3 regions of the Streptomyces sp. NPDC057638 genome follow, and region 3 is predicted to be linked to each of the others. Evidence: riboswitches for the same ligand, from Rfam matches in the RefSeq annotation. Region 3 holds a riboswitch; each other region holds the start of a gene.

Region 1 (6,100 bases), on a different contig from region 3:
GGGCCGGGGCCCGCCCGGCTCACCCGACTCGCCCGACCGGGACGGCGGCACCGGCACGGGACCGGCACGGGGCGGCACCCGCGCGGGGGACAGCACACCGGCACCGGCATGACGGACGGACGGGCGCGAACAGGCACGGGCAGGCACGACAGCGGCACCGACGTGACGGAGGTACCGGCATGACAGGGTCACCGGCGGCCGGGACCACGGACCACGGCGGCGGGGTCTGGTCGGTCCGGGTCCCCATCCCGGACAACCCCCTCGGCCACACTCTGGTCCATCTCCTCGACACCGGCCGTGGCCCGGTCCTCATCGACACCGGCTGGGACGACCCGGCCTCCTGGGAGGCCCTCACCGCCGGACTGACGGCGCTGGGCGCCGACGTCTCCGCCATCCACGGCGTCGTCATCACCCACCACCACCCCGACCACCACGGCCTCTCCGCCCGCGTCCGCGCGGAGTCCGGCGCGTGGGTGGCGATGCACCCGGCCGACACCGACGTCGTCCGGCGTACGAGGGAGGGCCCGCCGGAGCGCTGGCTGGCCTCTATGGAGGAGAAGCTGGCCGCCGCCGGAGCGCCCGAGGAGCATCTGGCCGTCATGCGCTCCTTCCGCGCGCGCGGCGCCGACGCGGTGCCGGGGCTGCGGCCCGCCCTGCCCGACCGGGAGATCGCCGCCGGTGAGCTGCTGGACCTCACGGGCCGACGACTGCGGGCGATCTGGACGCCGGGCCACACCCCCGGCCATGTCTGCCTCCATCTGGAGGAGAACCATCCGGCCGGGCTCCCCGGCCGGGGCCGTCTCTTCTCCGGCGACCACCTGCTCCCCGGGATCAGCCCCCACATCGGTCTGTACGAGGACCCAGATGACCCAGCCGACCCAGACGACCCAGCCGGGACCGACCCCCTGGGCGACTACCTGGCCTCCCTGCGACGGGTCGCCCGCCTCGCCCCGGCCGAGGTCCTCCCCGCCCACCAGCACCCCTTCACCGGCGCCCCCGCCCGGGTCAGCGCACTGCTCGGCCACCACGAGACCCGTCTCGCGCTGCTGCTCGGCCTGCTGACCGAGCCCCGCACGCCCTGGCGCCTCGCGGAACTCATGGAGTGGAACCGGGCATGGGAGCGGATCCCGCCGGCCTCCCGCACGATCGCCGTCTCGGAGGTGGAGGCCCATCTGCGCCATCTGGTGCGACGGGGGCGGGCGGAGCGGCTGGCGGGGGTGCCGGAGCGGTATGTGGCGCTGTGAGCGGCCGCCGGAGGGGAGCGGGCCGGGGCCCGGCGGCCAAGGGTTCCGAAGGCCCACGGCCAGGCGTCCGGGCAGACCCCGGGGGCGGCCGGTTCGGGGCCCGGGGGCGGCCGGTTCTGGGCCCGGGGACACGCAGGCGGCCGTCCCGCGATCCCGGGCCCGGCGCCCCGAACGCGGACCCGCCACCCCGGAGGCGACCGGCCCGCCGTCCAGAACCCGCCACCCCCGAGGCGACCGGCCCGCGCCCCCGGGGACACGCCCGCCGATCCGGAAGCAGTCAGTCCGCCAGCCACGACCCGCCGGACCGGCCGGTAGAGTGGACACGTCGTTTTCACGTCCGTACGGGGGGAAGCCGGTGCGAATCCGGCGCTGACCCGCAGCCGTGAGCCACCGCCGGGCACCCCGGGGTGGCGAGCCGGAATGCCCCGTACCCCGTTGTGATCGTCTCGTGCCACCGGCGGCCCGCCGGTGACCGGCACCGTCGAGGAGTACGGAGTCGGAGCCCTGGTGCCTCAAGAGCGTGCCCGTGCCCGGCTTCCGCAGGAGAGGCCCCCGTCCATGAGCACCGCACGCCGCGCCGTCGCGCTCGCCGTATCCGCCACACTGGGCACGGCCGCGCTCGCGCTCGCCCCGGCGGCCAGTGCCGCGCCCGCCACCACGGGCAGCCCGGCGCCGTCGCCGGTCCTGCCGTCCGGGCTGTACGGGAGCGGCGACCCCACCTACGACGGTGTCTGGCGCCAGTCCCTGGCCCTGCTCGCCCAGGATGTCTCCGGTGTCGTCCCCGCCGACAAGGCGGTCGCGTGGCTCGCCGCCCAGCAGTGCGCGAGCGGCGGCTTCGCCTCCTACCGGGCCGATGTCTCCGCCGCGTGCCCGGCCTCGCTGCCGCTGGACTCCAACGCCACCGCCGTGGCCGTCCAGGCGCTGACCGCGCTCGGTGAGAAGGAGACCGCCCAGAAGGCCGTGACCTGGCTGCGGTCCACCCAGAACGCGGACGGCGGCTGGAGCTACAACCCCGGCGGCGCCAGCGACGCCAACTCCACCTCGCTGGTGATCGGCGCGTTCTCGGCGGCGGGCGTCAAGCCCGCCGAGGTGCGTTCGCCGGGCGGGAAGTCGCCGTTCGATGCCCTGCTGACGTTCGCCACGCCCTGTGGTGGCAAGGACGGCGGCGCCTTCGTCTACCAGCCCAAGCAGCCCGGCATGGTCGCCGACTCCACGGCCGCCGCCGTGGTGGCGGCGCGGGGGCAGGGGCTCTCGCCCGCCGCCGGTGAGCCGGACGCCCGGGGCACCGCCTGTGTCCCCGGCAAGACCCTCCCGGACGCCGCCCACAACGGCGCCGCCTACCTCGCGGGCGCCCTCGCCGCGACCGGTCATCTGCTGACCCCGCCGATGCCCGGCGCCACCGACTCCGCCCCCAAGCCGGATGTCGGCAACACCGCCGACGCCGTGGCCGCCCTCGCCGCCCAGGGCCTGAAGGAGCGGACCGCGAAGCCCCTGGCCTGGCTGAAGGCGAACTCGGCCGCATGGGCGAAGGAGTCGGGACCCGCCGCGTACGCCCAGTTGATCTTCGCCGCCCGTGCCGCCGGGGCGCAGCCGACCGACTTCGGTGGCGCGGACCTGGTGGCGCAGCTCACCGCGCTCGGCCCGGACCCGCGCGCGGACGCGGCCCAGGCCACGGAAGAGAAGAAGAAGGAGAACGAGAAGGACGAGAAGGGCTCCGACAGCGGCCAGTGGTGGCTCGTCGGCGCCTTCTTCGCGGCCAGTGTCGGCGCGGGCATCCTGATCAGCGGCCGCCGCAAGAACAAGTCGTGACCGGCGACAGCGCCGGGCCCCGCCCCCGTACGCCCGGCGACGGCCCCGGGACCCCGGGCAGCCGTGGCCAGGCGGAGGACGGGCCCGGCCCCGGCACCGCCGGGAAGGCCCGCGCCCGCTCGCTCACCCCGCCGTCGACCCCGTTGCTCGCCCTGGCGGCCCTGCTCGGCACCGTCCTCGGCACCGTCCTCGCCGTCGGACTCGGCGTGGCCGCCGCCACACCCGCCGAGGCGGCCGGATACCGCTACTGGTCCTTCTGGCAGAGCGACGGCCGCGCCTGGTCCTACGCCACCGAGGGCCCGGCCACCGCCCGTCCCGCCGACGGCTCGGTGAACGGGTTCCGCTTCGCGGTGAGCGAGAACAGCGCCGACGCCACCCGCCCCCGCCAGGCCCCGGACTTCGCCGCCGTCTGCGGTACGACGGCGGCCGAGCCGGACCGCAAACGCGTCGCCGTGGTGATCGACCCGGGCACCCCCCAGGACGCGCCCTCCGGCGAGCGGCCGCCCGCGCCGCGCGCCGCCTGTGCCCGGGTGGGGACGGACGCGACCGCGGCGGAGGCGCTGGCCGCCGTCGCCAAGCCGCTCCGCTACAACCAGCAGGCGCTGCTCTGCGCCATCGCGGGCTATCCGGGTGCGGGCTGCGGCGAGCAGGTCCCCGCCTCGGGCGACCGCCCGCGGACCACGGCCGGCGCGGCGCCGGAAGGGGACACCCGCGCGCAGGAGTCCAGCGCGGAGGAGTCCGGCGGACCCTCCGTCGGCGCCCTCGCCGGAGTGGGCGCCGTCGTCGTGCTCGGCGCCGCCGCGTTCTGGCAGTCCCGCCGCCGGTCCCGATGAGCCGGGACCGGGACCAGTCCCCGCCCGTACCGCCGTACGGGGACGGGGTCCGCCTCCGTGACCTCGGCCAGAACCCCACCGAACGCGCCGAGCCCACCGAGCCCACGCGGGGCCGCCGCCCGCGCCCCGGGGAGCGGCTGCGCGCCCCCCGGGCCGACCGGCGCAACGCCGTGCATCCGGGTGCCTGGTGGCTGTGGGCGCTCGGCCTGGCCACGGCCGCGTCGCGGACCACGCATCCCCTCCTGCTGGGACTGCTGGTGGTCGTGACGGCGTATGTCGTCGCCGCGCGGCGCACCGACGCGCCCTGGGCGCGCTCCTACAGCGCCTTCCTCAAGCTGGCGCTGTTCGTGATCGCGCTGCGGGTCGTCTTCTCCGTCGTTCTCGGGTCACCGATCCCCGGCAGCCACACCCTTCTCACCCTCCCCGAGGTCCCGCTCCCCGACTGGGCCCAGGGGATCCGCCTCGGCGGCCGGGTCACGGCCGAACAGATCGTCTTCGCCCTGTACGACGGCGCCAAGCTGGCCGCCATCCTCATCTGCCTGGGCGCCGCGAACGCGCTGGCCAACCCGGCCCGGCTGCTGAAGTGCCTGCCCGGGGCGCTGTACGAGATCGGGGTGGCCGTCGTCGTCGCCATGACCTTCGCGCCCCATCTCGTCGCCGACGTCGCCCGGCTGCGCACCGCGCGGCGGCTGCGCGGACGGGAAGCGGGCGGTGTCCGCGCCGTCGCCCGGATCGGGCTGCCGGTGCTGGAGAGCGCGCTGGAGCGGTCCGTCGCGCTCGCCGCGTCGATGGACGCGCGGGGGTACGGGCGGACCGCCGCCGTTCCGCCCGCCGTACGGCACACCACGACCGCGCTGGTCATCGGCGGGCTCCTCGGGATCTGCGCGGGCGCCTACGGGCTGCTCTCCGCCGAGGGCTCCACCGCAGGACCGTTCCTGCTGGGCGGCGGGGTGCTGGCGGCCGTCGCCGGACTGCGGCTGGGCGGCAGGCGCTCGGTACGCACCCGCTACCGGCCCGACCGGTTCGGCCCGCGCTCCTGGCTGATCGCCGGATCCGGGGTGGTGGTCGCCGCGCTGACGATCCTGGCGGGGACGCTCGACGCGGACGCGCTGCATCCGTCGGTGGTGCCGCTGGTCCCGCCGGAGCTGCCGCTGCTGCCCGCGCTGGGGATCCTCGCCGGGCTGCTGCCCGCGTTCGTCGCACCCGTGCCCGACGGCCCCTCCCCCGCGCCCCGGCCCGCGCCCACCGTGCCCGCCCCCTCCACCACGGCACTCCGCCCACCGGACGGGTCCGTCACCTCCGTACCCCCTGGCCCTTCCGTACCCCCTGGCCCGAAGGAGTCCGCGTGATCCGCTTCGAGCATGTCTCGGTCACCTACGACGGCGCGGCGCGACCGACCCTGGCCGAGGTCGACCTGACCGTCCCCGAGGGCGAACTGGTGCTGCTCGCGGGCCCGTCCGGGGTCGGCAAGTCGACCCTTCTCGGTACGGTCTCCGGGCTGGTGCCGCACTTCACCGGCGGCACCCTCGGCGGCCGGGTCACCGTCGACGGCCGGGACACCCGTACCCACCGGCCGCGCGAGCTGGCCGATGTCGTCGGCACCGTCGGACAGGATCCCCTCGCCCACTTCGTCACCGACACGGTCGAGGACGAGCTGGCCTACGGCATGGAGTCACTGGGACTCGCCCCCGCCGTGATGCGCCGCCGGGTGGAGGAGACCCTGGACCTGCTGGGACTGACCGAACTGCGGGACCGGCCCATCGCCACCCTCTCCGGCGGCCAGCGCCAGCGCGTCGCGATCGGCTCGGTCCTCACCCCGCACCCGAGGGTCCTGGTCCTGGACGAGCCGACATCCGCGCTGGACCCGGCCGCCGCCGAGGAGGTGCTGGCCGTCCTCCAGCGGCTGGTGCACGACCTGGGGACGACGGTCCTGATGGCCGAGCACCGGCTGGAACGGGTGGTGCACTACGCCGACCAGATGGTGCTGTTGCCGGGCCCCGGGGAACGCGCGGTGCTCGGGACCCCGGCCGAGGTGATGGCGCTCTCCCCCGTCTTCCCGCCCGTGGTCGGCCTGGGACGGCTGATGGGCTGGGACCCGCTGCCGCTGTCGGTACGGGACGCGCGCCGCCGGGCGGCGGGGCTGCGGGAACGGCTGGACGCGGCGAGGACCGTGGGAACCCGAACCCCGGAAGCCCTCGACGGTCACCGCGCCCC
Region 2 (12,158 bases), on a different contig from region 3:
CTGCGGCACGGTCGCCACCCGGCGCGCCCGCTCCCGCGCCCCGAGCACCAGCAGGTCGTCGCCGTCCAGCAGCGCCCGGCCCGCCGTGGGGCGCAGGGTGCCGTACACACAGCGCAGCAGGGTGGTCTTGCCGCTGCCGTTGGGGCCGACGACGCCGACGGTCTGGCCGGGTTCGGCCCGCAGCGCGATCCCCGTGAGCAGGGCGCGGCCCTCCGTCTCGTACCCCAGGCCGGTCAGGGTGAGGGCGGCGGTCACGACGGGACTCCTCGCGGGTGGAAGACGACGCGGGTCGCGGGTGCCCCCGGCGCGGTACGGATCACCGGTGCCCCCGGCGCGGCGCGGGTCACAGCGGTGCCCCCTGCGCGGTGCGCCCCCGCATCAGCCAGAGGAAGAGCGGGCCCCCGATCAGCGCGGTGAGCACGCCGACGGGAACGTCCTGCGGGGAGAAGAGGGTACGGGCGCCGAGGTCGGCGACGACCAGGGCGACGGCGCCCAGCAGCGCGCAGACCGGCAGCAGGGCCCGGTGGGTGGCGCCGACCAGCAGCCGGGCGGCGTGCGGGACCATCAGCCCGACGAACCCGACGGCGCCGCTGGCGGCCACCATCACGGCGGTGACCAGCGAGACCAGGACGAAGACGACGGCACGGAAGCGCCCCACGTCCAGCCCCAGCACGGTCGCGCCCTCCTCCCCCACCAGCAGCAGGTCCAGCGGTCGCGCCAGCGCCAGCAGCAGCGGCAGCGCGGCCCCGAGCACGACGGCGGGCAGCAGGATCCCGTCCCAGCGGGCGCTGCCGAGCCCGCCGAGGGACCAGTACAGGGCCTCGCGGAAGTGCTCCGGCCGCGCCGACGCCACCAGGACGAGCGTGGTCAGCGCGGTGAGGATGTACGAGACGGTGACCCCGGCCAGCACCAGCCGGGGCCCGGTCATCATCCCGCCGCGCCGGGCCAGCCCGAAGACCAGCGCGAGCGCGACCAGCGACCCGAGGAACGCGCCGAGCGGCATCGCGACGGCGGTGGTGGCGCCGAGGCCCAGCGTCAGCACCACCACCGCGCCGGTGGAGGCTCCGGAGGAGATCCCCAGCAGGAAGGGGTCGGCCAGCCGGTTGCGCACCAGCGCCTGGAGGACGGCGCCGACGACCCCGAGTCCGGCGCCGACGACCATCCCGAGCAGCACCCGGGGCAGCCGTACCTCACGCACGATGGTCCGGAACGGGCTCGGCGCGGCCCCCGGCAGCAGCGCGTCGACCACCTGCCCGGCCGGGATCCGTACGGAGCCGAGGACCAGCCCGGCCAGGGCCGCGCAGCCGAGCGCGGCCACCAGGCCGGTGACGACGGCGCCGTAGCGCAGCCGGGCGAGGACGGGCCGCGCGCCGGGGCCGCCCGCCGCGCCCGCCTCCGTACCCGCCGATGACACGCCCCCGGCGGCCACCGTCACGCCCCTCACCGCGCCAGCTGCGCGGCCAGCTTGGATATGGCGGCGGGCGCCCGGACGCCGAGCACGGCGTCGGAGAGCGGCAGCACCGCGAAGCGTTTGTTCCGCACCGCCGGGACGTCCTTGAGCGCGGGGTCGGTCAGCAGTTTCCGCTTCTTCTGCGCCACGGTGACCGAGCCGTAGTCGTAGATCACGATGACCTCGGGCTTGCGGGCGACGACCTCTTCCCAGGTCGCGTCGCCGAACGCCTTGTCGAGGTCGGCGAAGACGTTCCGGCCGCCCGCGCGGGTGATCAGCTCGTTGCCGATGCCCCGGCCGCCCGCCGTGAAGGCGGTCTTGTCCCCGTTGTCGTAGACGAAGACCGGCACCGGCGCCCGGCCCGTGAGCGTCGTGCCGGTGGCGGCGACCACGGCGCGGGCCTCGGTGATCCACCGCTGGGCGCGGTCGCCGACGCCGAAGGTGCGCCCGACCTCCTCGACCTCCCGGTAGACGTCGTCGAGGGTGGTCCGCTCGGTGGTGCAGTTCTCCAGGTTGAGCCGGGTGTCGATGCCGGTCTTCTTCAGCTCGGCGCGGGTGCGGCCGTCCTCGGTCTTGAAGGCGCTGGCGTAACCGCCGTAGACGAAGTCCGGGTTGGCGGTGAGCAGCTTCTCCTTGGAGGGGTACTCCTTGGCGAGCACGGGGATCTCCCCGTACGCCTTCGCGTACTCCGGCAGCACCCGGTCGTCCAGGAAGGCGGTGCCGACCAGCGACTTCTCCAGTCCCAGCTCCAGCATGACCTCGGTGACGTGCTGGTTCATGGTGACCGCGCGCCGCGGCGGCGCCTGATAGGTGGTCTTCACACCGCAGTTGTCGACGGTGTACGGGAAGCCGGGGGCGGCACCGGTGGCCTTGCGGTCCGGCTCGGGGGTGGTGGAGCAGCCCGCGAGGGTGAGCGGGAGCAGCAGGGCGGCGATGACGGTGGTTCTGCGGCGCCTGGACATGACGGGTGGTGCCTCCTCCGGGGATTTCCACGTCCCCTGGGTGGTGGGAGAAGGGCGGCGGGTCAGTTCCTGGCTGGCAAGCGGATCGCTTGGCTCACAGTGGCGGGACCGCGCCGGAGTCACACCGGCTTCCTGGGTCCCACCGCCCTGTTCATACGTCTGTTCTCTTGTATCACCTGGTGCTGGGCGCGCTCGACGCGCTCGCTCAAGTGTGAGGCTCAGTATGCCTCGACGATCCGCACCTCCTCCTCGGTGACCTCCCCGTTCACGATCCGGAAGGAGCGGAACTGGAAGGGCCCGAGGCCGTCGGTGTCGGCGGTGGAGACCAGGACGTAGTGGGCGCCGGGCTCGTTGGCGTACGAGATGTCGGTACGGGAGGGGTACGCCTCGGTCGCCGTGTGGGAGTGGTAGATGATCACCTGCTCCTCGTCGTTGGCCCACAGTTCCTTGGTGAGCCGGAGCAGGTCCATCGAGTCGAACTCGTAGAAGGTGGGCGACCGGGCGGCGTTGACCATGGGGATGAACCGCTCCGGGCGGTCGGTGCCCTCGGGTCCGGCGACGACGCCACACGCCTCGTCGGGGTGGTCGGCGCGGGCGTGCGCCACGATCTGGTCGAAGAGTGCCTGGGTGAGCGTCAGCATGCCGTCAGCATAGGCAGCGGGCCGTTCCGTACCAATGGGTGATACGAAACGGCCCGCATGCTGGGAATGCCTGGTCTGCGAAGGGGGCGCCTCAGCGCTTGCTGAAGGCGGCGCCCTCGGGGTCCCGCTTGCGCAGCACCAGATAGGAGACCCCGAGCAGGAGCCCCCAGACCGGCGCGACGTACAGCGAGACCCGGGCGTCCTTGTCCACGCCCATCAGCACGATCACCAGACCGATGAAGCAGAGCGCGAACCAGCTGGTGTAGGGCGCGCCGGGCGCCTTGAAGGTCGACTCGGGCAGCTCGCCCCGGTTCACCTTGGCGCGGTAGCGGATCTGACTGACCAGGATCATGATCCAGGCCCACATGCCGGAGATGGTGGCGAAGGAGACGATCTTGTTGAACGCCTCGCCGGGCCACTGGTAGTTGATCCAGACACCGAACATCATCAGCGCGGCCGAGAAGGTGGTCCCGATCAGCGGGGTGCCGTTCCTGGTGAGCCGGGTGAAGATCTTCGGGCCCTGGTTGTTGAGGGCCAGGCCGCGCAGCATGCGTCCGGTGGAGTACATCCCGGAGTTGCAGGAGGAGAGCGCGGCGGTCAGGACGACGAAGTTCACGATGCCCGCGCCGACGGCCAGGCCCATCTTGTCGAAGGCGGCCACGAAGGGCGAGACGCCCGGCTCGAAGTTGGTCCAGGAGACCACCGACAGGATCATGATCAGCGCGCCGATGTAGAAGACGGCGATGCGCCACGGCACGGTGTTGATGGCCTTGGGCAGGGTCTTCTCGGGGTCCTTGGACTCACCCGCGGTGACACCGACCAGCTCGACCGCCAGGAAGGCGAACATCACGATCTGGAGCGTCATCAGCGTGCCGCCGATGCCCTTGGGGAAGAAGCCGCCGTCGCTCCACAGCAGCGAGAAGGAGGCGGTGTCGCCCGCGTCCGTGAAGCCGAGGGTGATGATTCCGGCGCAGATCAGGATCATGCCGACGATCGCGGTGACCTTGACCATCGAGAACCAGAACTCCAGCTCACCGAAGATCTTCACCGAGATCAGATTGGCGCCGTAGAGGATCAGCGTGAAGATCAGCGCCGAGACCCACTGCGGGATGTCGAACCAGTACGTCATGTAGTGCGCCGCCGCCGTGACCTCGGTCATTCCGGTGACGACCCAGAAGAGCCAGTACGTCCAGCCGGTGGCGAACCCCGCGAACGGCCCGATGAACTCCCGCGCGTAGTCGGAGAACGACCCCGAGACCGGGCGGTACATCAGCAGCTCGCCGAGGGCGCGCATGATGAAGAAGATGACCAGGCCCGCGATGGCGTACGCGAGGATGAGGCTGGGTCCGGCCTTGGAGATGGCCTTGCCCGCGCCCAGGAAGAGGCCGGTGCCGATGGCTCCGCCTATCGCGATCATCTGGATCTGCCGGGCGCCGAGTGCCCGGTGGTAGCCCTGGTCCTCACCGCCTCCGGCGGCGGACCGCGCGGCGTTCCCGTCGCCGTGCCCGTCCTCTTTGCCGACCTGCACAGAGGTCATGTGTGCGCCCTTTCTCCACGCGGATCCGCCCCGTGCGACAGACGCGACGGACGCGGATCAGGTCCTGATCCCCCCGGATACGGATGGAGTGCCACCGGCGGTCAGCCGGTACAAGCGCCCCCAGGGGCATGGGTGGCGCCCCTGGCGGTCGTGCAGATCTATCACGGCCTTGTTCGAGATCATCCCGGGCCTCTGTGACTCACGCCACAGAAACAACCGGGCAAAAGCCGCACAATGGATGAATTTAGGACGATGTGGTAACCCGATCGTTATCCGGATTTGAGCGTCCGCTGAGCGTACGTAAGTCACGACGCGCCCCCTCGCCCCATACAGCCGCCGGAGGGCGCCGCTCGGCATGGACCGAGCCCCGCCGGGCGAACTGGAACAGGAACCTCCGCAACCGGCCGTACGGAGCCGGGGAAACCGGACGGGCGCGGGAAAACCCGTAGCCCCATGAGCAGAGGGGACAGGGGTGACAGGGGGCCGGAAACCACCCCACCCAGCGCGCACCCCCCGCTACCCGCCCTCTCGGCCGTCCGGGCGACGGGACGGGCGACGGGACGGGCGACGGGATGGGCGGCTGGGACGGGCGCCGGGGCGATCAAGCCTCAGGAAGGAGCCTCAGGGCCGCAGGGCACCACAGCCCCAGGAGGACATCACCCCCCGGGAGGGCCCACGGCCTCAGGAGGGCATCAGGGTCTCGACAAGCGTCTCCTGGAGCACCCCGAGCCAGAGGTACGCCATCACCATCGGCTTGCGCGGATCGGAGTCCGGCAGCCGGTAGAGCCCCGCGCCCTCGTCGTCGTCGCCGACCTCAAGCCGGGTCCCGATCGTCAGCCGCAGATCGTTGAGCGCCCCGAGCCAGCGCGCGCTCCGGCGCGGGTCCAGCGTCAGCTCCGCCGACCCCCCGGGCCCCGGGGAGAGCGCGTCCAGCGCCCGCACCATGTCATGCGCGTCATCGCGCTTGCGCGTCCGCAGGTCGTTCTCGGTGAAGCGGCGGAACTCGGACGACGCCGCCTTCGCGGACTCGTCCCCCTGGTGCGCGTCCGGCCCTCCGTACGCGTCCGGGAAGAGCCGCGCCAGCGCGGGGTCCGACGGCGGCTCGCTCGGGCCCTCGGCGAAGAGCGCGGCCAGCGGGTCCGCCCCCTCCACCGGCTCCTCGCCCGGCCCGATCAGCTCCATGAGCTGGACGGCGAGCGACCGCAGGATGGAGATCTCGACCTCGTCGAGCGTGATCGACGCGCCGCCCCCGGGACGGGGCTCGAAGTGCCCCGGCATCAGCCGCGGTCCTGCGTGAGCGTCGCCCAGAGCCCGTATCCGTGCATCGCCTGCACATCGCGCTCCATCTCCTCGCGGGTACCGCTGGAGACGACGGCGCGCCCCTTGTGATGGACGTCGAGCATCAGTTTGCGGGCCTTGTCCTTGGAGTAGCCGAAGTACGCCTGGAAGACATACGTCACGTAGCTCATCAGGTTCACGGGGTCGTTGTGGACGAGCGTCACCCAGGGCACATCCGGCTCGGGGACGGCGAAGGTCTCCTCGGCCGACGCGGGCCGTTCAATCTCGGTGGGAGCAACACTCACCTGGTCCATGCTGCCACCCGTGCCTGCGGAGCGCATAAACGGGCACCCCTCTAGCGAGCCCTGAAGAGCCCGCCGCCCGCACCCCGCCCCCATCTCGTCACTTTGACGAAATGCTGGGGTAGGATCCGGGCCATGGCTGGATCGCCCGAGCCCTGCGGGCGGCCGAGACGAAAGCGCGAGGTCATTCTCGTGAACACAGCTGACCTGGTGGGACTGCCGGTGGACGTGCCCTCGACGGCGCTCTTCACGGACCAGTACGAGTTCACGATGGTCCAGGCGGCGCTGCGGGCGGGCACCGCCGACCGCCACTCCGTCTTCGAGGTCTTCACCCGCCGCCTCCCCTCGGGCCGCCGCTACGGCGTGGTCGGCGGCACCGGACGGGTGCTGGACGCCGTCGAGAACTTCCGCTTCGACCCCGGGGTGATCGCCTTCCTGCGGGAGAACCGGATCGTGGACGAGCCCACCCTCTCCTGGCTCTCCGGCTACCGCTTCCGGGGCGACATCTGGGGCTACCCGGAGGGCGAGACCTACTTCCCCGGCTCGCCCGTCCTGCGGGTCGAGGGCAGCTTCGCCGAGTGCGTGCTGCTGGAGACGGTGATCCTCTCCATCCTCAACCACGACTCCGCCATCGCCGCCGCCGCGTCCCGGATGTCCGCCGCCGCCCAGGGGCGGCGGCTGATCGAGATGGGTGCCCGGCGTACCCACGAGCTCTCCGCCGTCGCCTCCGCCCGCGCCGCGTACGTGGGCGGCTTCGACTCCACCTCCGACCTGGCGGCGGGCTTCCGCTACGGCATCCCGACCGTCGGCACCAGCGCCCACGCCTTCACCCTGCTGCACGACAGCGAGCGGGACGCGTTCCGGGCCCAGGTCGACTCGCTGGGCCGGGGCACCACGCTGCTGGTCGACACCTACGACGTGGCCGAGGCCGTCCGTACCGCCGTCGAGGTCGCGGGGACCGGACTCGGCGCGGTACGGATCGACTCCGGCGATCTGCTGCTGGTCGCCCACCGGGTCCGCCAGCAGCTCGACGAGCTCGGCGCCCGGGACACCAAGATCGTGGTCACCTCCGACCTGGACGAGTACGCCATCGCCTCGCTGGCGGCGGCCCCCGTCGACGCCTACGGGGTGGGCACCCAGCTGGTGACCGGCAGCGGGCACCCGACCTGCTCGATGGTGTACAAGCTGGTGGCCCGCGCCCGCTCGGCCGATCCGAAGGCCCCGCTGGAGCCGGTGGCCAAGAAGTCGCTGGGCGCGAAGTACTCCGTGGGCGGGCGCAAGTGGGCCGCGCGGCGGCGGGACGCGGAGGGGGTCGCGGAGGCGGAGGTCATCGGCTCGGGCCAGGTGCCCGCCGATCTGGCCGGCTCCCAGCTGCTGGTGCCGCTGGTCGTGGGCGGCGAGATCGTGGCGCGCGAGCCGCTGGACGCGGCGCGGGCCCGGCACCGCGCGGCGCGGGCGGCGCTGCCGATGTCCGCCCTCCAGCTCTCCCGCGGCGAACCGGTCCTGCCCACCGAGTACGTCTGACCGCGACGCCCGTCCCCACGGCCCGGCCGCCCCGCCCATCGGCGCGGCCCGGCCACCCCGACCGGCCGCACGGCCCGGCGGCCGGGACACCAGCACGGCCCGGCGGCCGGGACACGGGTGGTGACCAGCCGGAACGGCGGGCGGCTCCGGGGACTGACCCGCCGATCAGGGGGAAGCCAGGGCAAGGAGCGGGAGCAAGGGGCGGGAGCGCAGGTCACCGGGGGCGTGCGCGGCGGGGCCGGGCGCGGCGCACCGCCCACGCGCCTTCCCGTACCCGCTCCCCACTCTCTACGCTCGACGGAGAGCCACCGAGAGCCCCAGCGCCCACAGACACCCCCATATCCCCGTACTCCCCGTAAGGACTCCCCTATGCACCGCGCCTTGATCGTCGTCGACGTTCAGAACGACTTCTGCGAAGGCGGCAGCCTCGCGGTCAGCGGGGGTGCCGAGGTCGCCGCCGCCATCACCGACCTCATCGGTGCGTCCATCCCGGCCGCCTACCGCCATGTCGTCGCCACCCGGGACCACCACATCGACCCGGGCGACCACTTCTCCGACACCCCGGACTTCGAGACGAGCTGGCCGCGCCACTGTGTCGCGGGCACCGAGGGTGTCGGCTTCCATCCGAACTTCGCCCCGGCCGTCGCCTCGGGCGCCATCGAGGCGGTCTTCGACAAGGGCTCCTACGCCGCCGCCTACAGCGGCTTCGAAGGCACCGACGAGAACGGCACCGGGCTGGCCCAGTGGCTGCGCGACCACGAGGTGACCGAGGTCGACGTGGTGGGCATCGCCACGGACCACTGTGTGCGCGCGACGGCGCTGGACGCGGCCCGGGAGGGCTTCACCACCCAGGTGCTGCTCGATCTGACGGCGGGCGTCTCCAAGGAGCGCACCGCGCGGGTGCTGGAGGAGCTGCGCGCGGCGGGTGTGACGCTCACGGGCGAGCCGGTCGTCTGAGACGGCGGCCGGGCGCCGGGACGCCACCAGGCCCTCACCCGACGGGCCGCCCCAGCGCCCGCACCGGATGCCACAGCTCCGCCACCGCCCCGGGCTGGCTGCGCCAGATCAGCCCGTCGGGATGGTGCAGTACGGCGGTGATCTCGTCCAGTGTGGGCGGCTCCGCGTTGCCCCGCAGATAGACGGCGCGCAGCCCCAGGTTCCGCAGCCTGGTCAGGGCGCGGGCCCGGTTCGCCGCGTGCACCAGGAAGCGCGCGGGGCGTCCGTCCGCCAGCGGGTTGGGCAGGCTGAGGGCGACGACGACGCTGCCGTTGGGCAGCTTGCTATAACCTCCGCCGGGCATGGCGACCACTCCCCCGTGAGATGGCGTGTCCAGAGGAACCGGTCTGGTCGTGACGGGTCTGGACGGAACGGGTCTGTCACCTCGCACCTAAACACGATCGGCCGCAGCCCGCCAGGGGGTTGCGGCCGATCATGTTTTGACCTGCGGATTCGCTTTTTACAAGGTCATTTACCGGGTCGAGGGGGCCACCTTCACGGTGATCGTCTCCCCGCTCGCGGGCTCCTTCACGATGGAGATCTTGGTGTTGGTGTTGGGCACCTTCACCCCACCGGTCGGGTTCTCCGCGAACCAGTAGACGCCCTTGCGGTCGTCGAAGACCGGGTTACCGGGCTTCGCCGGGATCGAGGTCGGCGCCCCGGCCCGGTGCAGGGTGATCGCGTCGTACGGACGGGTGCTGAAGGTCGCGTCGAAGCTCTGGATCCGGTTGCGCATGATCGTGCCGTCGGCCCACTTCATCGGCGCCGGGTTGGCGTCGACCGGCAGCAGCCGTCCCTGGCCCGGGTGGGCGCTGGTGCGGTTGTCCCGCTGGAAGGTGTCCCAGTACCAGATCATCAGCCCGTTCTGGTACGGGAAGTGCTCCACCCACTGGTCCTTGGGCGCCGGGAAACCGAAGTTGTACGGACCGGTCTTCAGCGTCTTGTCGTACGAGACGTACTGGCGGTTCTCGACCAGGTAGTAGTGGTCGTAGAGCCGGGTCACGTTCTCCCCGGCCTTGGTGAAGCCCTTGGTGGTCCAGCCCGCGTTGTCCGTGCCCTCGACGTCGTCGCGGAAGAGCGGGGCGCCGTCGGCGGTCACGGTGATCTCGTCCGCCACGAAGCCCTTCTCGGCGGTGGCGGTGTCGGTGCGGTAGCGGAAGCGGACGTCGACCCGCTTGCCCGCGTGGGCGTCCAGCGAGAAGACCAGCTTCTGGTGTCCGGCCGAGCGGCCGGTCAGCGCCGGGCGGTCACTGCCGTCACGGGTGATCGGCTTGCCGTCGGCCGTGCCCTCCAGCGGGGTCCAGTTGGCGCCGCCGTCGGTGGAGACCTCGGTGTAGAGGTAGTCGTACCCGTTCTCGATCTGCCACCAGGCGCTCAGCTCCAGCGCGGCGCTGGACTTGCCGGTGAGGTCGACCGAGCGGCTGAGGGTGTTGCGCAGGTTGTCGCCCTGGTCGGTCCACCACTGCTTGGTCCCCTGGGCGGGCTTGACCAGCGGGGTGGTGCCGGGCTTCTTCGGCAGCTCGACCACGAGCGCCTGCGGGCGCTTGGTGTTGTACGCCTGCACCCCGAGGGTGTGGGTGGACGTCGTCGCGGCCCGGCCCTTGGTGTAGTTGAGCCAGCCGAGCTGGAGCTTGTCCCAGGCGGTCATGTCACCGGGCAGGTCGCCGATGGCCTCCTTGCCCCGGCCGAGCCAGGAGCCGGACGACATCAGCGTCCAGAAGCCGGTGGCGTTCTCGCCCCGGCCGGAGTCGTCGTAGTGGTCCGGCAGGCCCAGGTCATGGGCGTACTCATGGGCGAAGACGCCGAGGCCGCCGTTCTCGGGCTGCACGGTGTAGTCGCCGACCCAGATCCCGGTCGAGCCGATCTGGGTGCCGCCCGCCTTGTTGCCCGCGGGACCGGTCTTGCCCGCGGAGGTGCCGTACGCGTACCAGCGGTGCGCCCAGATGGCGTTGGCGCCCTCGGCGCCGCCGCCCGCGGACTCGTCCTCGCCCGCGTGGACGAACTGGAAGTGGTCGAGGTAGCCGTCCGGCTCGTTGAAGTCGCCGTCCTCGTCGAAGTCGTAGCGGTCCCAGACGTCGTACTCGGCCAGGGTCGCCTTGATCTGCTCGTCGGTGCGGCCCTGCGCCTTCTGGTCGGCGACCCAGGCGTTGACCCCGTCCCGCACCGCGTCCCAGACGCTCTCACAGGTCGACTCGCCGCAGTAGTTCGAGCCGTAACGGGCCTCGTTCCACTCGACCTTCACCCAGTCGGAGACCGTGCCCGCGACCGAGTAACGGCCCGAGGAGGCCCGCTCGTAGTAGGTCTTCAGGGACTGCTTGGGCGCGGCGCCGAAGTACAGGTCCTGGAAGTGCTGGCGGTTGTAGTCCGCCTTCCAGTCGGTCGAGTTGTCGACGGTACGGTCCGGCTTGGCGATCTTGTTGTGCAGCGGTCCCGGGGTGCCGCCGTACTTCACCACCGGCGGCAGCGGCCCGTCCGGGCCGTCCGGGTCGTGCGTCGTGGTGGTGTCGACCTTGTCGCCGAACTCCAGCAGGATGGTGAAGATCTTGTCGGTCTTCTCCCGGCCCAGCTCGACGTACTTGCCCTTGCCGAGCTTGACGACCTTGGACGCGCCGCGCCTCTCGACGGTCGCGTCCCCGGATATGACCTGTTCCAGCGCCGCCTTGCGCTGCTGCTGCTGCCGTTGGGTGAACGGGCCGTCGAGATCGTGGTCGACATGGCCCTTCTGGGGCGCCGGGTCATGGCGCTCCAGTGCCGCCGGGGCCGGGGACCCCTGCTCCCCCGCCTGCGCCGTACTGAACGCCGCGGCACCCGCGGTGGCCGTCGCGAGGGCGACGATCACCGCCGACGCTCTGATCGTCCGTCGGTTCGTGGTCACGTGTTGGTTTCCTCCCCCGCGAACCTTCACGGCGGACCTGTGTGGAGTCGTCCGGGCGAGGCTCGCGCGTCACAAGTGACGGCATTCGACCGCAGCGCCCGAAGAAAACACAACCCTTGACGTGGACATCCCCCTGCTCTATGCCACAAGCGGAATCCCCTTGCGGGCGGCGGACGTTCAGGGGAGCACCCGCGAGGCGCGGGCGCGTCCGTCCACACGCACGGCGGCCTCCCCGCGCGGACACGGGGAGGCCGCCGTCACACAGCCACACACGTCACACAGTCGGCGGTGGCGGCCCCTCCGGCACCGTCACGACCACGGTCTTGCCCGCCTTGTCGTGCAGCCCCTGGCGGTAGGGCTTGTCCGCGATGATCGTGATGATGATCACCAGCCACCAGACGCAGAAACAGCAGAGCAGCGCCGGGGCCCAGAGCACCAGCGCGCGCACCAGCGAGGAGCGGGTGTCGGGGATCGCGCCGTCGTTGAGCAGCGCGACGCGGATCCGCATCAGCCGCTTGCCCACCGTCTGGCCGTTCTTCTTCACCATCAAGGTGTCATAGCCCACGTAGGCGACCAGCCCGATCAGCGACCAG
Region 3 (12,158 bases):
CTCGCCGCGGTACGGATTCGGCTTCGACGCGAAGCGCCGGACCGGCGCGGTGTCACCGAGCTGGCTGTGCGGCGGTGCCATCCGGCGCGAACGGGGCTCGGGCACGGAGTTCGGCGACACGGCGACGCGCCTCCGTCTCGGCTCCGAGCCGCCCGACACCGAGCGTCTCGCCGACCGCGACCGTCCGGCCGGTGCCGACGACCGTCTCACCGGCCGGGCGGCGCTGACACCCGGGGACGACGTGAGCCGACACCACGGGGCCGCGCCCGGCCCCGGCCGCGTCCCGGTGCCGGACCAGGCGCCGTGTGAAGCCCGGCCCCGGCCGCGACCACTGAAGTCCGCGTACCGTCTCATCAGCCGTGCCCGCCGCTCCATATGCGGTACCGCGCCCGGGTCGACCCTCCTCCCGGCCAGGAGCCCGTCAGCCCATACCCGTCAGGTCACCTCGGTCAGGTGACGTGGGTCAGGTCATGTCGGTCAGGTCCGACAGATCCAAGCCCCTCCAAGCCTCCTCCGCATCCCCTCCGCGCGTCTCGCCCGGTGTGCCCTGTCACCGATCCACGACCGCACGGCCTGACGGAATCCGCCGGGCGGAAGGTGCGCGACCCTCCGGACCGGGCGCCGGTGATGCGCGGTGACCCGGCCCGACTCCGGAGAGCTTGCCGGGATGGGTGACGGAGAAGACGGAGACGATACGGTCACCGCCGGGAGCGAGGTCGACGACGAGGGCGGCCAGGGGACCGTCCTCGGCGAAGAGCAACGCGCAAGAATCCTGCGCCACCCGCCGGTACTTGAGAACCAGCCCTTCCGAGGGCAGCGCGCGGGCGACCGCCATGAACACCGCGGCGACCCGGTCCCGCCCGTGCACCGGCCGGAGACTGACCGCCGGACCGACGCCACCGCCGTCGGTCCAGAGCGTCACATCCGGAGCCAGTACCTCCATCAGCGCCCGGAGGTCGCCACCGCGCTCACGGCGGCCGCCCATGATGCCGGCATCCGCGTGGTGGCGCATGCGATCACCGCCGCGGAGACCGCTGTCGCGCTCGACGCGGGCGTCGACGGTCTCACCCATGTGTGGGTCGACCGCGAACCCGGCGACCCCATGTCACGACGGCTGGCCAAGCGCGTCCGCGACCAGGGAGCCTTCGTCGTCACCACACTCGCGTACTTCGAGGCGATCACCGCCGGGCGTCCCCCGGCCGGAGGCTGTGGACACCGGGGGGAGTACGCCCACGCCGTCGGGGCGCTGCGGGCGCTGCACCGCGCCGGTGTGCCGCTCCTCGCCGGGACCGACGCCACCCCCTTCGCCCCCGCCCACGGCAGCGGTCTCCACCGCGAACTCCGGCTGCTCACCGAGGCGGGCCTGGACGCCGAGGAGGCGCTCGCCGCCGCGACGAGCGTTCCGGCCCACCGCTTCGGCCTGGCCGACCGGGGGCGCGTCGCCGTCGGCCGACGTGCGGATCTGCTGCTGGTCGACGGAGATCCCACCACGGACATCGGCGCCGTCGCCGCCATCACCGCGATCTGGCGGCGCGGGGTCCGTCTGACCCGCTGACCGCGTCCGTGACCGCTGCCCTCGCCGTACGACCCCCGCCCGCTGCAACTCCTCGTCCGTACGCCACCTCACCCGGAGTTCCCACGGGACGGCCGGGAGGTGACATCACCGTCCGGGGCACCGGCGGCGGGACTTCCGGCCGGGAACACCTCCGCCCTGGTTCCGCTCGGGCCGACGGCGATCATCACGAGCCGGATGCGCGCACCCTGGTCACCGGGGTGCGCCGCCAGCCGACGACGAGGTCGCCGGTCATGGCCGCCTCCTCGCGCCCGCGTAGGTGGCCCAGAGCCGGTCGAAGATGGGGCGTACGATCCGCCGCTGCTCGGTGGTCAGGACGACATCCTCCTCCGCCAGCCGGTCCAGGAACTCCCCCCAGACCAGCCCGGCATCGTCGAAGGGCATCCCCTCGTCGTGCTTCCAGGTGTCGAAGGACAGGTCGATTCCCTCGAACCAGCCTTCTTCACCCACGCCATCGGTCCACGGGTACATCGGGAGCGTTGTCGTCATGAGGGGAACCTACTGTGCCGCACTGACACCGTGTGACCGCCACCGCCAGCGACGCCATCCCGGCGGCCCGTGCCCCGGCGGGCGGCCGCCGGGGCCGCCGACTCGGCTCCCGCCCCCGCGTCCTGAGCGGCGGCGTCCCCCGTGGTCCGCTCGGCAGTGCCCTACGCGGTCGGTGACCGGAAGCGGACGAGTGCCGCGCCGCCGGACCTCGCGCCATGCTCGCCGCCGACCTCGGTGTGGACCCGGTCAGCCGAAGAGCGCGAAGAGGCCGTTCATCCAGATCGCGCTGGCCGCGAGGACCACCACCAGGCAGCCGACGGCCGCCAGCACATCACTGACCGTCCACGGCCCGGCGGGCGGCTCGCCCTCCTCCTCCAGGCTCCCCCGGTAGGAGTCGGGATCGTCCCAGTCGACCGGGTGCCCCAACTCCTCGGCGCAGGCGGTCCGCACCGTGACCAGCTGTCCCTCAGCGAACGCGGTGGTGGCCGCCGCCTCAGGCCCACGCCAGGCCAGCGCCTTCATCCGGCACCCGGGAGACCCGTACCGCGCCTCGAAGGCGGCGGTCTCACGGCCGTCACGGTCCTCCTCCAGATACATCCAGCGTCCGGCCTCGGCGGCGTCGCCGTAGAGCCGGTACACCTCGGCGAGCCGCCGACGGACCATCAGATCATGCGGGAAGGACGAGACGAGCCCGCGCAGCCGCTGCCGCGCGAGGGGAACCCGGCCGGCGGCCAGATCGGTGTCGACCCGGGCAAGGGTCTCTCTCAGGGACATGAACGCATGATCCAGTAGCGAACTGGCTTACGTCGACACGGTTTCGGCTCACCGCGCCTCAACAGCGTCAGCTCGCGGACTGGTCCACTCCGTGTGTACGGAGGAGCCGTCAGCGTCTCCGGAGCAGGGTCGCCCGGGACGGGAGAGCGGTCACGCCGGTAGATGAGAAGATGTCAAGCCGCCGACGACGGGAGGACCGTGAAGCCCCGAACGCAAGTGAAGCAAAATCGCATTACTCGCCGGTAGGACCGCAGGTCAGCAAGTGTCGAACCCGCAGGCGCGGGAGATGACCCACCCGAGCCGCGCCGTTCATGGCCCGGCCGGGGCGCCCGGTGGGTGCCCCGGCCGAGGGGTGGTGGGAGGTCAGGAGGCGGGCAGTTCGTTTCGTACGGTACGGGCGGCCGTCACCAGGTTCTCCAGTGAGGCGCGGGTCTCGGGCCAGCCGCGGGTCTTGAGGCCGCAGTCGGGGTTGACCCAGAGGCGTTCGGCCGGAATGGCCTTCAGGCCGGTGCGGAGGAGGCGGGCGGCCTCGTCGGTGGAGGGGACGCGGGGGGAGTGGATGTCCCAGACGCCGGGTCCGGCCTCGCGCGGGTAGCCATGGGTGGCCAGTTCGTACGCGACCTGCATATGGGAGCGGGCGGCCTCCAGGCTGATGACGTCGGCGTCGAGGTCGTCGATGGCCTGGACGATGTCGCCGAACTCGGCGTAGCACATGTGGGTGTGGATCTGGGTGTCCGGCCGCACTCCGCTGGTCGTGAGGCGGAAGGCTTCCGTGGCCCAGGCGAGGTAGTCGGCGTGGTCGGCGGTGCGCAGCGGCAGGGTCTCGCGCAGCGCCGGTTCGTCGACCTGGATGACGGAGGTCCCGGCGGCCTCCAGGTCGTCGACCTCGTCGCGCAGGGCCAGGGCGACTTGGCGGGCGGTGTCGCCGAGGGGCTGGTCGTCGCGGACGAAGGACCAGGCGAGCATGGTGACCGGGCCGGTGAGCATGCCCTTGACCGGCTTGTCGGTGAGCGACTGGGCGTGGGAGGTCCAGCGGACGGTCATCGGTTCGGGGCGGGAGATGTCCCCGGCGAGGACCGGCGGGCGGACATAGCGGGTGCCGTAGGACTGGACCCAGCCGTGTCGGGTGGCGAGATAGCCGGTGAGCTGTTCGGCGAAGTACTGCACCATGTCGTTGCGTTCGGGCTCGCCGTGGACGAGGACATCGACGCCGGTCTTCTCCTGGAACGAGATCACCTCGGCGATCTCGGCCCGGATGCGTTCCTCGTACCCGGCGGAGTCGATTCGTCCGGCCCGCAGATCGGCGCGGGCGACGCGCAACTCGTCGGTCTGGGGGAAGGAGCCGATGGTGGTGGTCGGCAGCAGCGGCAGGCCGAGGCGTTCCCGCTGGGCGACCGTCCGCTGCCCGTAGGGCTGGGAACGGCGGGCGTCGGCGTCGGTCACGGCCCCGGCGCGGGCCCGGACGGCCGGGTCGCGGGTGATGGGGGACGCGGCACGCGAGGCGAGGGCGGCCCGGTTGGCGGAGAGTTCGCCCTCGATGGCGGCGGTGCCCCGGCTCAGCCCCTTGGCGAGGGTGGCGATCTCCGCTGTCTTCTGGCGGGCGAAGGCGAGCCAGCGCAGGATCTGCGGGTCGATGTCCCGCTCCAGCGCGGCGTCGAGCGGGACGTGCAGCAGCGAGGAGGAGGCCGCGACGTCCACCCGGTCCGCGAGGCCGAGGAGGGTCCCCAGGGTGCCGAGGGACTTGGCGAGGTCGTTGATCCAGATATTGCGGCCGTTGACCACTCCGGCGACCAGGCGCTTGCCGGGGAGTCCGCCGACGGCGGCGAGATCGTCGAGGTTGGCGGCGGCGGACTCGGTGAAATCGAGTGCGAGGCCGTCGACGGGTGACTTGGCGAGGACGGGCAGGGCCGCGCCGAGGCGGCCGAAGTAGGAGGCGACCAGCAGTTTCGGACGGTCGGTCAGGGCGCCGAGGTCACGGTAGGCGCGGGCGGTGGCGTTCAGCTCGGCCGGGGTGCGGTCCTGGACCAGGGCGGGCTCGTCCAGCTGTACCCACTCGGCGCCCGCCGCCTTCAGCGCGGTGAGGGTCCGCGCGTAGACGGGGAGGAGGCGGTCCAGGAGGGTGAGGGGGTCGAAGTCCGCCGCCACGCCCGGCGCGGGCTTCGCGAGCAGGAGGTAGGTCACCGGGCCGACGAGCACCGGGCGGGCGGTGAGCCCCATTGCCCGCGCCTCGGTCAGCTGGCTGATCTGCTGGGCCGGGTCGGCGGTGAAGACGGTGTCGGGGCCCAGTTCGGGCACCAGATAGTGGTAGTTGGTGTCGAACCACTTGGTCATCTCCAGCGGCGCCACCTCCTGGGTGCCGCGCGCCATGGCGAAGTACCCGTCGAGCGGGTCGGTGGCGACCGCCGAGCGGTGCCGTTCCGGGATGGCGCCGACCAGCACGGTGGTGTCGAGCACATGGTCGTAGTACGAGAAGTCACCGGTGGGGACCTCGTCGATCCCGGCGTCGGCCAGTTCCCGCCAGTTGCGCCGGCGCAGCTCGGCGGCGGTGGCGCGGAGGGCGTCGGCGGTGACACGGCCCTTCCAGTAGCCCTCGATCGCCTTCTTCAGCTCCCTGGCCTGACCCTGGCGGGGGTAGCCGTACACGGTGGCGCGTGCCGCCGCGGTCGCGGACTTCGGTGTCGTCGTCGACTTCGGTGTCACGGAGATCTCCTTCGCGAGATGAATCCCTGAGAACCCGGTGACGGGACGAGGACGCGAAGGGGTGACGAACCGGACGGACACGATCGCGCGGTGCGGCGCGGTCGTCCGTCTGCTGTCCGTGCCGACCCGCCCACGAGGTCACCGGATGTCCGTACACGGCACTGGGGCCAGGTACGGGCAACGGGCAGGTCTTCGGACTCGCGGGCACGTCCCTTGACGGAACACCTACTGGCCGTCGCTTCCCAGACCCTCCCGGGCCCAGTGCGTATGACGGCGGTCGTTCCCGCTCACCGCTGCGGGGCAGTCCCGGATTCCCACCGGGTTCCCTCTTACGACGCGTCTGTCTGGCGGACAGGGCGAACCAGCTGCACCGGTCACTCTAGGCGCCCGCTCCGGGAACCCGCCGCAGGCTGTCCAGAATCCGGACGGTGAGATGAGACACCTTGCCGGAGAGAGCGCCGGGGCCCTGGTCTCTGATACGTCAGGCCAGGGCGTCGAGGGACTCGGGAAGGGTCTGCCCTCCGTCGACGGTGAGGGTCTGACCGGTGATGAACGCGGCCTCGTCGGAGGCGAGGAACAGCACCGCGTGCGCGATGTCGGCGGTCTCGCCGAGCCGGCCGACCGGAATCGAGTCCGTCATCCGCCGCAGGTAGTCCTCGCCCAGTTCGGCCAGGCCCTCCGTGCGCACATTGCCGGGCAGGACGGCGTTGACGGTGATACCGGCCGGTGCCAGCTCCAGGGCCGCGCCGCGCAGGAAGCCGAGCTGGCCCGCCTTGCTCGCGCCGTAGTGGGACCAGCCGGTGTAGCCGGTGGTGGGACCGGTGATGGAGGAGGTCAGGACGATCCGGCCGTGTCCGGCGCGTTCCATGGCGGGCAGGAAGGCCTTCGACACGAGGATCGATCCGCGCAGGTTCACGGCCAGGACCTCGTCCACATCGGCGGCCGTCATCTCCCGCAACCGCTTCTCCGGGAAGATCCCGGCGTTGGCGCACACCACGTCCACGTGCCCGTGCCGCCGCTCGGCCTCCGCCGCCATGGCCTCGATCGCGTCCGGGTCCCGCAGATCGAGGCCCAGGCCGGTGACCCGGCCGCCCGTGGCGGCGGCGAGTTCCCCGGCGGCCTGTTCCGCGGTCGCCGCGTCCCGGCCGGTGAGCGCGACCGCCGCGCCCCGGGCCGCGAGGAGTCGCGCGATACCCCGTCCGATCCCGCGCGTCCCACCCGTCACGACCACGGACCGCTGCCGCCAGTCAGTACCCGTCATCCCGTTCCCACGTCCTCGCCTCGGTTGCCCACGTGTCCGTCCGTGCGGACACGACCATGATCATTACCGTAGGCGCCCACAGCGCGGCGCCGCCCAGGAACGGGCCGAGCCGACTCAAAACAGCCGCTCGCCGCCCCTCCCGTGGACGGGTGATAGCCGGTGGCGGGCGTTCCGGTGCCGCCGGAGACCGCGACGGAGGTGGCCCGCCCCGCCGGGTCGGTGTCGTGACGCTGGTACGGGGTCACCCCGTTCGCTGTCCCGGTGGCTTCACCACGTGGCCGAACGGCCCGTACTCCACGGCCCTGACGTCGAGTTCGGACGGCTGGGAGCCACCGCCGGTCACGGTCGCGGCGGACGGGGTGCGGCCAGGGCGCTACGCCGAGCCACGCGCGCTGGGCGCCCGGGGTGGCCCGTCGGGGGCGGGGTCCTCGTCGAGAAGCGGCCGGAGGGCGCCGAGGGCCGCGCCGACGCAGATGTCGCGGAGCTGGGTGCGGGTGCAAGTCTCGTGGGTGAGCCAGTCGACGCAGAGGACCTGGACGAAGACGAGCCAGCTCTTCAGGACGCCGGACACGGCCTCGCGGGCGTTCTCGTCCGCGAGGGGGAGTACGGCCAGGAGCCGCGCGCGGAGCGCGTCCAGCTCGTTGGTCATGATCGTCTGGATCACCGGGTCGCCCGCGAGGACCCGGTTCGCGGCGAGGACGGCGTTGCGGTTCGCCACGAAGTAGTCGAGATGGACGTCCATCCCCTGGGCGAGCTGCTCCGGCAGGGAGTCGGTGGGGTCGAGCCGTGTCCCGGCGAGCAGGCGGTCCGCCGCCTGCTGGTAGACGGCGGCGAAGAGGGCGTGCTTGCTGGGGAAGTGGCGGTAGAGCAGGGCCCGGGAGACACCGGCCGCTTCGGCGACCTCCTCCATCAGCACGTCGGCGTAGGGGTGGGCGGCGAAGAGCCGTGCGCCGACGGCGAGGAGCTGGGCGCGGCGGTCGGCTGGGGTGAGTCGCTGGCGGGGAGGCACGGGCGAAGCTTAGTTGACATGGATCTACTAACGCGGCCACTCTAGTAGACGCATGTCTACTAATCTCCGCCGTGACGGCTTGGAGGGATTGTGGCCAGGGTTCTGCGCTTACTCACTCGGTTGATGGGCTGGTCCTGTGTGGCGATCGGCCTGTTCCACATGGCACTTGGCAACGCGGCGCTCCCCGGCGCGGGTTCCGCCGACGCGACCGTGGACAGCTGGGGCCGGTTCATGGGGGCCGGTTTCGTCGGCTACGGACTGGCCTGGCTCTGGGCCGCGCGCCGGCATCCGATCCCGGCCCGGGCGGTGCGGTGGCTGGCCGGGGTCTTCCTGCTGGGCGGCGTCGCCCGGCTGCTCTCGCTCGCCGTGCACGGCCGACCGCACGGGTTCCAGATCGCGCTGACGGTGATCGAGCTCTGTCTGCCGCCGGTCTTCCTCTGGCTGGCCGACGCGGAGGAGCGGGCCACCCGCGGTGATAGGGACGCCGCGCCCGCCAGGTGAGGACCCCACGGGCCCCTCCCCGCGCACACCCGCCGACGCGCCAGGACCGGGGACCGGCTCCGCGGCACCGCCGAACGCGCCGGGACCACGTGCCAGGAGAGGGGCCCCCGGGCTCGTGCCGTGGCGGCCGGTCGGGGGCACCAGGTGACGCGGCCGGGCCGGACCGCACGGGAACGGGCGCGGCCTGGGGGGCGCGGATAGCCGCACCAGCCGAGTGACCGGCGTGCCATGCGCACATAGCCGCTCGATCCCCACCATAGTGACCCCGATGAGCGTGGAATCGCAGGAAGAGCCGGGGCGGCCCGAAGGGCCGGAGGAGTCCCAGAACCCCACCGGCCGCGACACCTCCCCCGACGCCGTGGTCGTGGGAGTCGGTGTCGTGGTCGTCGTCGCCGTCGTCGCCTGGGCGGCCATCGGCAAGGAGTCCTTCGACGGCGCGTCCCGTTCCGCCCTGGACTGGGTGCTCGACAACTTCGCCTGGCTGTTCGTGATCGCGGCGGACGCCTTCCTCGTCCTGTGTGTGCTGCTCGCCTTCTCCCGCTACGGCCGGGTCAAGCTCGGCCAGGACGACAGCGAGCCGGAGTTCACCAACCTCGCCTGGATCGCGATGATGTTCAGCGCGGGCATGGGCATCGGCCTGATGTTCTACGGCGTCGGTGAACCCCTCACCCACTACCTGGCACCGCCCCCGGGCAGCGGGGTGGAGCCGCGCACCGGCGCGGCGGCGGGAACGGCGCTGGAGTACTCGTTCTTCCACTGGACCCTCACCCCGTGGGCGATCTACGGGATCGCCGGCCTCGCGCTCGCCTACGCGGGCTACCGCAAGGGCCGCGGCAACCGTCTCAGCTCGGTGTTCGTGCCCCTGCTCGGGGAACGCAGGGCCAACGGCTGGCCCGGCAGGCTGATCGACCTGCTGGCGGTGTTCGCGACCGTGTTCGGGACCGCCACGAGCCTGGGGGTGGGCACCCTCCAGGTCGCGAAGGGGCTCAACCTCACCGTCGGCGTGGCGGACTCGACGACCGTGGAACTGCTCATCGTGGTCTCCCTGTCCGCGGCCTTCGTGATCTCCGCGTTCACCGGACTGCACAAGGGCGTGAAATGGCTGAGCACCACGAACATCGTCCTCGCCGCGTGTCTGATGCTCTTCGTGTTCGTGCTGGGGCCGACCGTCTACATCCTGGACGCGATCCCGGCGAGTGTCGGCGGGTACGTCAGCCAGCTGGTCACGATGGCGACCCGGACCGGCGCGTTCACGGACAGCACGTGGCTGGGCGCCTGGACGATCTTCTACTGGGCGTGGTGGCTGTCCTGGGCACCGTTCGTGGGAACGTTCATCGCGCGGATCTCCCGGGGCCGCAGCATCCGGGAGTTCCTGATCGGGGTGCTGCTCGTCCCGAGCGGGGCCACCGTCGTCTGGTTCTGTGTGATGGGCGGCACCGGAATCCGGCTGGACGCGACCGGTCAGGTCGACATGGCGGCGAAGCTCAAGGAGGGCGAGGAGGCGTCGCTCTTCGCGATGCTGGACGCGCTGCCCCTGGGATCGGTCACCTCCTGGGTGGCGATGCTGCTGGTGATGACGTACTTCGTGACCAGCGCGGACTCCGCGTCACTGGTGATGGGGTCCTTGACCAGCAGGGGAGCCCTGACTCCGAGGACCTGGCTGGTGGTTGTCTGGGGCGTGCTGATGGCGGCGGTGGCGGCGGTGCTGCTGGTGGCCGGGGGACTGAAATCGCTCCAGACGGCGACGATCCTGGTGGCGCTGCCGTTCGTGGTGGTCATGCTGCTTCTGTGCTGGGCCCTGCTGAAGGAACTGCGCACGGACCCCGGCGCGGGCCCCGCACGAGGCCAGGCGCTGCACGGCGTACGGGACGCGGTACGGGCGATGGTCGGCGAGGCGATCTCCGAGGCGGGCCCCGGACGACATCACCGGCTCCGCCGGATCGCCCGGTCCCATGGCCAGGAGCGCGCGGAGCGGGACGAGTGAGCCATCGGTCCTAGGTCGTTTCCTCGTCCCGGAACCCGTCCGTACGCTCCCGGGCGCCACCGGCACGGTGCTGGGCACCACCGCCCGCGGCACGCCAGTACCGCTCCGCCGACCGGATGAAGTCGAGACCGAGCTGTTCGAGGAGCCGGCCCGTCACCGCCAGCCTGGCCCCGGCGGCGGTGTCGGCCCCGAAGTGGTCGGCACCGCGCAGCGCGGTGACGGCGAGTCGTTGGTTGGCGTGGAAACCGGCCACCACCGCGCGGAACCCCGCGTCGTCGTCGATGAAGTACCGGTGCCGCCTGCCCCGGCCGTCCCGGCCACGGCGGATCAGCGCGTACCGGGTGAGGTAGCCGACCGCGTGCGAGATGGTCGCCGCGCTGACCTGGAGACGCCGCGCCAGTTCGGCGGCCGTGCCACTGCCGGAGTCGGAGGCGTACAGACAGGCCAGTACGGCGGCGGCGGTACGCGGCATACCGGTCCCGACCAGCGCCGCGCTGAACTCGGCCAGGAACGCGGCCGTCGCGTCGGGATCGGGGCCGGGGCTGCCGTCCTGGCTGATCCGCCGCGCCGCCGGGGGCGGTCTGCGCCGGGCGCGGTGGCGCGTCGCACGCTGCGCCAGTTCCGCCTGGTAGCGGCCCGGCCCGCCGTTGCGCGCGACCTCGCGCATCACCGTCGAGGCCGGTCGGCCCAGACCACGGGCGATCGTGGCGTAGTCGAGACCCCGTGCCAGCCCGGTGGCGATCTGGCGCCGTTCGGCGCCGGTCAGCCTGCGTCCTGGCATCCGGCCGCCCCCTCGCCCCGGTGGTCTTCGCACCAGTATCCGTGGCGGGCCTCGACCGTGACAACGTACCGCCCGTCATGTGCGTTAAGCGGCACGGTCATTGCAATCATCGCATCCGCAGTGACCAGCGTGAACACCATGAATCCCAGGGAAGTGCCGTTGACCGCCACTTCGCCGCGTCCCTAACGTGCGAAGCCGGTGACCTTCCACAGACCCGTGAGGTGACACCATGACCCACACCGCTGTCGAACTGCCCACCCAGCGCACCCCGGGATGTCCGTTCGACCCGCCCGCCGAACTCACGCGCATCAGCGCCGAGTCGTCACTGACCCCGTTGGCCTTCTCCGACGGACACGAGGGATGGCTGGCGACCGGTCACACCCTGATCCGCCGGGTGCTCGCCGATCCTCGCTTCAGCTCGCGTATCGAGCTCATGCACTCGCCGCTGCCGGGGTCCCAGCGGATGGAGCCACCCGCGGGGCCCGGCTTCTTCATCAGCATGGACGCACCGGAGCACACCCGCTACCGCAAGCTGCTGACCGGCAAGTTCACCGTGCGCCGGATGAAGCTGCTGACCGAGCGGATCGAGCGGGTGACCACCGAACACCTCGACGCCATGGAGCGGCATGGCGGACCGGTCGACCTGGTCGCGGCCTTCGCCCAGCCGATTCCCTCCATCGTCATCTGTGAACTCCTCGGTGTGCCCTACGAGGACCGGCAGAGCTTCCAGGACGATGTCGCCACGCTCTTCGCCGACGAGGACGCGCAGACGCGGGACGAGCAGTACGAGGCGTTAGGCGCGCTCCGCACCTATGTGGGTCGCCTGGTCGCGGCCAAGCGTGTGACACCGACCGACGACCTGCTCAGCGACCTCACCACCGGTGAGCTGACCGACGACGAACTCACCGGCATCGGAGTGCTGCTCCTGGCGGCGGGGCTGGACACCACCACCAACATGCTCGCGCTGGGAACCTTCGCGCTGCTGCGCCACCCCGACCAGTGGGCGGCGCTGTGCGCGGAGCCGGAGCTGGTCGACTCGGCGGTCGAGGAACTGATGCGCTACCTCAGCATCGTGCCCAACCTGGC

What was found. A riboswitch is a leader RNA that binds a small molecule or an ion and turns the genes downstream of it on or off. The one in region 3 is predicted to bind cobalamin.
Region 1: another riboswitch for cobalamin. It lies ahead of ACFVIM_RS31110 (prenyltransferase/squalene oxidase repeat-containing protein); the one in region 3 lies ahead of metE (5-methyltetrahydropteroyltriglutamate--homocysteine S-methyltransferase).
Region 2: another riboswitch for cobalamin. It lies ahead of ACFVIM_RS10020 (ABC transporter substrate-binding protein); the one in region 3 lies ahead of metE (5-methyltetrahydropteroyltriglutamate--homocysteine S-methyltransferase).

What each region holds. Positions count from the first base shown of each region.
Region 1 covers NZ_JBHVHF010000372.1:393-6,492, reverse strand. Annotated here, with positions in the region: gene ACFVIM_RS31115 (MBL fold metallo-hydrolase) at 180-1,244, shown strand; cobalamin riboswitch at 1,549-1,691, shown strand; gene ACFVIM_RS31110 (prenyltransferase/squalene oxidase repeat-containing protein) at 1,803-3,053, shown strand; gene ACFVIM_RS31105 (SCO2322 family protein) at 3,197-3,886, shown strand; gene ACFVIM_RS31100 (CbiQ family ECF transporter T component) at 4,057-5,235, shown strand; partial or broken gene ACFVIM_RS31095 (ABC transporter ATP-binding protein) at 5,232-6,100, shown strand, end outside.
Region 2 covers NZ_JBHVHF010000049.1:22,232-34,389, reverse strand. Annotated here, with positions in the region: gene ACFVIM_RS10030 (ABC transporter ATP-binding protein) at 1-255, opposite strand, end outside; gene ACFVIM_RS10025 (FecCD family ABC transporter permease) at 344-1,348, opposite strand; gene ACFVIM_RS10020 (ABC transporter substrate-binding protein) at 1,441-2,412, opposite strand; cobalamin riboswitch at 2,455-2,577, opposite strand; gene ACFVIM_RS10015 (Mov34/MPN/PAD-1 family protein) at 2,631-3,053, opposite strand; gene ACFVIM_RS10010 (amino acid permease) at 3,145-4,590, opposite strand; gene ACFVIM_RS10005 (DUF2017 domain-containing protein) at 5,272-5,868, opposite strand; gene clpS (ATP-dependent Clp protease adapter ClpS) at 5,868-6,182, opposite strand; gene ACFVIM_RS09995 (nicotinate phosphoribosyltransferase) at 6,363-7,694, shown strand; gene ACFVIM_RS09990 (nicotinamidase) at 8,064-8,651, shown strand; gene ACFVIM_RS09985 (hypothetical protein) at 8,686-8,994, opposite strand; gene ACFVIM_RS09980 (immune inhibitor A domain-containing protein) at 9,163-11,565, opposite strand; gene ACFVIM_RS09975 (RDD family protein) at 11,840-12,158, opposite strand, start outside.
Region 3 covers NZ_JBHVHF010000039.1:14,650-26,807, reverse strand. Annotated here, with positions in the region: gene ACFVIM_RS08440 (hypothetical protein) at 551-1,012, opposite strand; gene ACFVIM_RS08435 (amidohydrolase family protein) at 1,001-1,555, shown strand; gene ACFVIM_RS08430 (hypothetical protein) at 1,805-2,062, opposite strand; gene ACFVIM_RS08425 (DUF6584 family protein) at 2,309-2,836, opposite strand; gene metE (5-methyltetrahydropteroyltriglutamate--homocysteine S-methyltransferase) at 3,200-5,536, opposite strand; cobalamin riboswitch at 5,702-5,917, opposite strand; gene fabG (3-oxoacyl-ACP reductase FabG) at 6,018-6,797, opposite strand; gene ACFVIM_RS08410 (TetR/AcrR family transcriptional regulator) at 7,171-7,806, opposite strand; gene ACFVIM_RS08405 (DUF4345 domain-containing protein) at 7,897-8,307, shown strand; gene ACFVIM_RS08400 (BCCT family transporter) at 8,576-10,291, shown strand; gene ACFVIM_RS08395 (helix-turn-helix domain-containing protein) at 10,302-11,072, opposite strand; gene ACFVIM_RS08390 (cytochrome P450) at 11,302-12,158, shown strand, end outside.